Regions from separate parts of the Arthrobacter sp. GW460-12-1-14-TSB2 genome, predicted to be linked through region 1. Evidence: riboswitches for the same ligand, from Rfam matches in the RefSeq annotation. Region 1 holds a riboswitch; the other holds the start of a gene.
What was found. A riboswitch is a leader RNA that binds a small molecule or an ion and turns the genes downstream of it on or off. The one in region 1 is predicted to bind cyclic di-AMP.
Positions count from the first base shown of each region.

Region 2: another riboswitch for cyclic di-AMP. It lies ahead of AC07YR_RS02205 (NlpC/P60 family protein); the one in region 1 lies ahead of AC07YR_RS18030 (C40 family peptidase).

Region 1 is NZ_JBWKYC010000017.1:46,820-50,125, reverse strand. It holds gene AC07YR_RS18040 (iron-dependent transcriptional repressor DtxR) at 1-153, shown strand, start outside; cyclic di-AMP (ydaO/yuaA leader) riboswitch at 293-504, shown strand; gene AC07YR_RS18035 (M23 family metallopeptidase) at 508-1,332, shown strand; cyclic di-AMP (ydaO/yuaA leader) riboswitch at 1,481-1,640, shown strand; gene AC07YR_RS18030 (C40 family peptidase) at 1,711-2,385, shown strand; gene AC07YR_RS18025 (NlpC/P60 family protein) at 2,546-3,306, shown strand, end outside.
Region 2 is NZ_JBWKYC010000001.1:463,004-466,309, reverse strand. It holds gene AC07YR_RS02210 (polysaccharide deacetylase family protein) at 1-746, opposite strand, end outside; cyclic di-AMP (ydaO/yuaA leader) riboswitch at 1,087-1,279, shown strand; gene AC07YR_RS02205 (NlpC/P60 family protein) at 1,283-2,035, shown strand; gene AC07YR_RS02200 (hypothetical protein) at 2,145-2,750, opposite strand; gene AC07YR_RS02195 (DUF1918 domain-containing protein) at 2,884-3,078, shown strand; gene AC07YR_RS02190 (cupin domain-containing protein) at 3,152-3,306, opposite strand, start outside.

The sequences.
Region 1 (3,306 bases):
CTGGTGCAGCTGGATGAAGGCGGAATCCGGCCGGGGGCGTCCCTCGCACTGGAGCGCGTGGGGGAGTACATCTCCGTGCGTGTGCCCGAGATCGAAGGCGCCCTGGAGTTGCCGCCCGAGGTTGCGGCCCACGTGTTTGTTACGGTCAGCTAACTGCGCCCTTGTAGGACCACCTACAACGTACTGAGACCCAGATAACGGAATTATTACCGCGCTGATTAATCGCCTATAGTTGAGCACTAGCGCCGATACAAAAGCGTTACCTGATCCGAAGCCGAGCTCTGCCAGCGGATCAGTGTGCGAACCACCTCCTGGCAGAGGCGGAGGAACCACAACCGGCCGTTGAAAAACGGCCTTGGGGTGAAGTCCGTCAGCAGCAAGCCACTTCCGACGAAGGATTCCCTAGGGAGACCTGTGTCGGACGCCTTGCATTGGCGGACCGGGTCTTTGCACTCTCTGACCCGAATCCGACAGCTAACTTCGCAGGCTCTCCAGAGAGGATATTTCTTGACCACGCAGACCGTCAGGGGCCGCCGCAGGGCGACCGGTCCCGCTTCGGAGTACCCTGTGGCCGAAGCCGTAATGACGGTCAGGCCGCGCGATGCACACCGTGATGCACGCCGGCGCCGCAGCCTGTTCAGCCAGGTAACGGACTTCGCTTCGGCGAGCGGCGTGGGTCAGAAGGCCGGCATTGCCCTTGCCGCCACCGGACTTGTCCTCACCGTGACCGTCCCGTCGACCGGTCCCATGATGTCCACTGCGGACACCGGGAATGCCGGTGTCGCCGCCTCAGTTGCCGCGCAGCCGGAGGTTTCCGCTGCTGCCGGCGCCAAAATTGACTTCAACCGCACTTATGTCGCCACCAAGGGCGATCCCGACGGCAAGCTCAAGCAGCTCCTGAGCGCGCAGTCCGCGGGCACCATCACCCGCGCTGCTTCCGCCGGGAGCCTCGGGGCGCCGCTCGAACACTTGGTTTCCGCTTCGCCCTTCGGTTTCCGGGTCAGCCCGATAACCGGCGGAGCCGGTGAGTTCCACCGGGGCCAGGACTACGCGGCACAGTGCGGCACCAGCGTCCTGGCTGCCGCCAGCGGAACGGTCACGTTCTCCGGCTGGCACCCCTACGGCGGCGGAAACCGGGTGGTGATTGACCACGGCAACGGCCTCGAAACCACGTATAACCACCTTTCGTCTTCAAGCGTCCAGGTCGGCCAGAAGGTCAGCCGCGGCGACGTTGTGGCCCTGAGCGGGACCACCGGCGCTTCCACCGGCTGCCACCTCCATTTCGAAGTGATGGTCAACGGCGAAGTCGTTGACCCCACCGGCTGGCTCTAACCCAAGCGATGGGTCACTCTCGCATTCCTGTGACATGCCGTGACCTGAATGTGACATTCGTTCGGAATTCCTGTACCGTTTAGAGCACGCCAACTTTTCCGAAGTTGGCGCTCTTGAGTGGATTGCCTAACTCTGCCACCGCTCAAGGTCCGTTCGCATGACATCGTCTGGCAGAGGCGGGGGAACCAATTTTGGTCTTCGCAAGAAGACCTTGGGGTTAAGTCGCAAAAGCTTCCCAGGAAGCCGAGCGGCCGGGTGACTCCCATCCGAATCCGACAGCTCACCTCGTAGGCATTGGGAGAGGCTACCTTCGTGTCTACACGCAACACTTCTGCGCGCCACCGTGCGCAAACGGTTCGTACGAACCCGTTGAACTCCGTGTCCAGGGCTGTTACTGCCAACGCCGGGACCGTAGGTCGCCAGGCGGCTGTGATCGCAGCTGCGTCCGGACTGATCCTCAGCGTTGGAATGCCGGCAAATGCCGCCGATACCAACCTGGGTGTTTCCGCTTCGACGGAGTCCGGCTCTCAGTCAGCCCAGCTGGCCGTAACCGCTGAACCGACAGCGACTGTTTCCTTCGAGCGTCCGTCAGTCACCACGACGGCAGCGCCCAAGATTGAAACCGTCCGGGCACAGTCCACCGGTACCGACGCCAGCGAGACCTCCACTGGTGCTGACGGGGAAGCCAAGGCCGGCAAGCTTGCCGACGCCGCCTCCTCTGCAGCAGCATCGGGCCTCGCCGCCATCGCGTACACCGGTATTGGCAGCGCCTACGTCTGGGGCGGCACCACTCCCAGCGGCTGGGACTGCTCAGGCTTCACCCAGTGGGTCTACGCCCAGGCTGGCATCAGCATCCCCCGCACCAATGCATGGACCGCCATGACACCCACCGCCACCCCGGCGCCGGGCGACCTGGTCATGCAAAACGGCGGTGCGCACGTTGGCATCTACGTCGGCAACGGCATGATGATCAGCGCGCTGAACCCGTCGCAGGGCACGATCCTGCACGCTGTGTCCGCCACGGGCACTTCTGCGTTCTACACGCTTCGCTAGAACACGCGGCGCTTCGCTACATCCCGGGTTTCCCGTCGCTGAAGCGCGCGTTCTTCGCTAAATAAACCTGTTCGGGCCGTTCCGGCTTACCCCCAAGATGCCGGAGCGTCCAAAAACCGCGGCCTGCCACGCAGTCTGAGGAAAACGAAAGAGAGAAATAATGACTACTCGTGCGATCGCACGGCACCGCGCCGAGGTTACCAAAACCAACTCGCTTGCTGTCATTGCCAAGGCTGTCGGCGACAACGCCGGCGGCATGGGCCGTCAGGCTGCGGTTATCGCTGCAGCTTCCGGCCTGGTCCTGACCAGCGGTATCGCAGCCAACGCTGCCGACACCAACGTTCAGCGCGAAGCAACCTCTGCTTCCACCCTGGAAGTGCAGTCCTCTGCTCCGGCCAACATCTCGGCCGCTTCCAGCATCGCCATCTCCTTCGAGAAGCCGGCGGTCTCCACCTCCCCGGCTCCGGTCGTCGAGGCTCCCAAGCCTGTCGTCGAGGTGCAGGAAGCTGCTCCTGAGGCCGCTCCGGTTGCCGCTGCCGCGACCGTGTCGGCCCCGGCCGTCCCTGCAGCTGCAGCACCCGCCGCCGCCAGCGGAAACGGCGCAGCGATTGCTGCCGCCGCCTACGCCCAGCTGGGTGTCGCGCAGGACTGCACCGCCCTCGCCACCAACGCGCTTGCAGCAGTCGGCGTCAACTACCACGGCTGGCCGGCAGGTTACCTGTCCCTGGGCCGCACCGTGAGCGCCGCCGAGGCACAGCCGGGCGACCTCGCGTACTACGAGAACGGCGGCATGGGCATGGCCCACATCGCTGTCTACGTCGGCAACGGCCAGGCCGTTCACGGCGGCTGGAACGGCGGAACCACCTCGCTGTTCAGCGTCAACGTTGGTTCCGGTCCGGTCTTCATCCGCGTCGGCGGCTA
Region 2 (3,306 bases), on a different contig from region 1:
GACGTCGTACCGTTTGCTGTCCGTGCGGCCAGCCATGTGACGAATTCCTTGAACAGTGCGGGGCTGATCGACAGGGACGGGTCCGTTCCGTTGGCGATCTCGTGGAAGGTCAGCTGCAGCCAGCCGCCGGTTGTCTCCGCGTTGGTGACGGTGGCCTGCAGGTCCGCCAGGCTCCACGTGGCGGCCACCTGGTCCGGTGCCCTGGTGACCATGGGTTCCTGCGGCGGTAGCGTTTCGGCCACAGGGCAGTCGGCGCAGCTGGCAGGAGATCGGATGTCGCCGAGGCCCCGGGAACTGGCGTACCCGCAGCCGCTGACTGCGGACTGGGCCGTGGCATTCACCGCAGCGAAGGGGTAGGCGAAGTTGCGGACGGTGAAGCCCCAGCCTTCGAGGGTCGACTTGCTGTTGCAGGCCTCCGCGCTCGCGGCTGCTGCGCTGAGCGTTGTCATGTCTGGATGGGTTACGCTGTGGCCGGCGATCTCGTTGCCGCCGGCGGCCAGAGTCTGCAGGTTCGCCCGGGTCAGGAACCCGGACTGGTCCACAAAGGACGTGGTGATGAAGAAGGTTCCCACCAGACCGTGGGCTTTGAGCTCCTGCGCGGCGGCCAGCTGGCTGCCGAGGCCGTCGTCGAACGTCAGGCTGACGATGGTCGGCCCCGCGGCCTTCGATGTGCCGGCGACACCCGCCACCGTGCTGACAGCCAGCAACAGCGCTCCCAGGATGGCGACCCAACGCCGGCCGTGCATACCCCCGGCCGTAGGCTCTGGGAGTTCCGCGACATGACGTGGCTGGTTGTGGACAGAACGATTTGACCAACGCATGATTCCTCCAGGCGTGTGAGTCCCCCCGCAAGAACATGCACGTAGACTACGCCTCGCGGCGTCAATGGAAAACACTCGAATTTGACAAACCGCAGATCCAAGTATATGTAGCGTGCCGCTACCTGCTTGTAGCAGCGCGAGCCGGGCCACAGCGGTGCCGGGGGAGGGCCCGACGGCCCCGTTACCTTGATGTGACATCCCAACGGTGGCCCGCGTACGGTGGAACGGTGCCCGTTGTCTCAGATACCGGCACTCCCGGGCGGATTGCCTAACCCTGCCGCGGTCCGGGATCCGATCGAAACCATCCGGCAGGGACGGGGAAACCACTATTGACCGGCAGAGTTCGTGCTGGTCTTCGGGGTGAAGCCGCACGCCATCCGCAACGCGGAAGGGCGCTGCGGCCGGGTGTCTCCCATCCGAATCCGACAGCTAACCTCGCAGGCATCGGGAGAGGTTAATTCATGCTTTCACGCAAACTGCCCGCTCATCATCGGTCAACCGCGCCCGCGGGGCGCTCCAGGTCCACATCGGCCGGGGGCCGGAGCAGGGCCGGCCGGCAGGCTGCGGTCATAGCCGCTGCCTCGGGCCTGGTCCTGTCCAGCGGCATGGCGGCCCAGGCCGCTGAAGCCCCGGCGGAACGTGACTCAGCTCCGGCGTCCGCCCCCGACATCAATGCCCAAGTGGGTGCCCCGCTCAGCGCTGATTCCCATGTCAGGATCAGCTACGAACGTCCGGACGTCAGCACCACCCCCGCCCCCGTGGAGGTATCGGTCGAAGAGCCCGTCCCGGCAGTGGCGGCAGCCGCCGCGGCGGCTCCGGCGCCTGCCGCTCCTGCTGTTTCCGTGCAGGTCCAGGCTGCGGTGCCCGCTCCCGCCCCGGCGCCTGTTGCCGGCGGTGTCAACGCCGCCATGGTTTCTGCCGCCTACGCGCAGCTGGGCATCACCCAGGACTGCACCGCCATGGTGGAAAAGGCCCTTGGCTCAGCCGGCATTCCGGTCGGGGACCTGGGACCCATGCAGTTTATGAACTATGGCTCCGTAGTGGGGGAGCCCCAGCCCGGCGACATGGTGGTGCAGTCCGGCCACGTCGGCATCTACATCGGCGACGGCCAGGTGATCAGCGGCGGAATGAACGGCGTAAACGCCACCGTCACGCACCCGCTGTCCTGGCTGACGGCCACCGGCGGCGTGACCTTCGTCCGCGCCGGAGCCTAGCCTCCCCGCCCTTCTTCAAGCGGGCGTAACGGCCGGCGATCAGCTGCCTTGGGGGCAGCAGGTCGCCGGCCTTCCGCGTATTCGTGGCACAACGGCGCACACGGGTACCTCAGGGCGGCGAGATGGTGAGCTGGGCCGTGATCTCGCCTTCCGCGAATTTGATGCGCAGCAGCGCGTCGCGGGTGTCCGCCGGAAGGGTGAAGCGGACGCCACCCGACTTGCTCGAATCGCCCGCGACCAACTCGTTCAGGCCGGGATCGGGGGAGTAACTGACGCCACCGACGTTCAGCCTGAACGTTGAGTCCCAGAAGTTCAGGTCATACCGGCCGTGGTTGGTGCACCTGAGCGTGAGGGTCAGTGCGATTTTGCCGGACACATCGGGGCGCGCAGTGGCGTTGAGAATTTCATATTCGACGTCGGCGGCCCGGTACGTGCGTTCGGCTGGCAGGGCTACCTTCCACTCCGCGCGGTTACCTGTGCCGGACCCGGGGGCGGACGTCGACGCACCAGCGCCCGGCTGTGCGGCGCCGGTGGAAGCGGCCGGGGAACCCGTACCGGAGGCGCTCGCCGTCGAAGCGGCGGGACGGCCGGCGTCGAACATCCCCAGTTGCCCCATGCCGAGCAGCAGCCCCGTCACAGCGGTGATCACAGCTGCTGCAGCGGTCAGCAGGCCGGGCAGCGTAGCCCACCAGTTGTTGGGTTTTTCCTCCGCCATAGCCGTTCCCCCTGGGTCCCGTGTCAAGGTCAGTTCAGTCGTATCCCGGCCGTACACCCTCGAACTTCCAGTGCGCAACGGCCCTGTTATCCCCGCCCCGAGACTCGTACTCTGGTTCTTGGAGGTGATTGCCATGAAGGCAACCCAGGGAGACCGGATCACTATCCGGGGCAAGACGGTCGGATCGTCGGAGCGGCACGGCCAGATCGTTGAGGTTCACGGCGCTGATGGAGCGCCGCCGTATGTGGTGCGATTCGACGACGGCCATCAAACCACTGTCATCCCCGGCGGGGACTTCGTGATTGACAGGATCCACCCGCAGCAGTGAACCCGCAGTAGTGGCCCCGCAGCCAACCGGGCTGTTGTCCGCCCGGCCGCTTCGGTTGCTTCGGCGCGGCCGGTTACTCGGGGGACTTGGCGAACACCGCGGCGCTGACGAACTCCACCCCGGTGAAGGGTTCGTCGCCTTCGACCCACGCGTCATGGCCTGGCGGGATGCTGTAGGAATCATGAGCGGCGATGTTGATCTGGTTGCCGTCAGAGGTCTGGACCACGA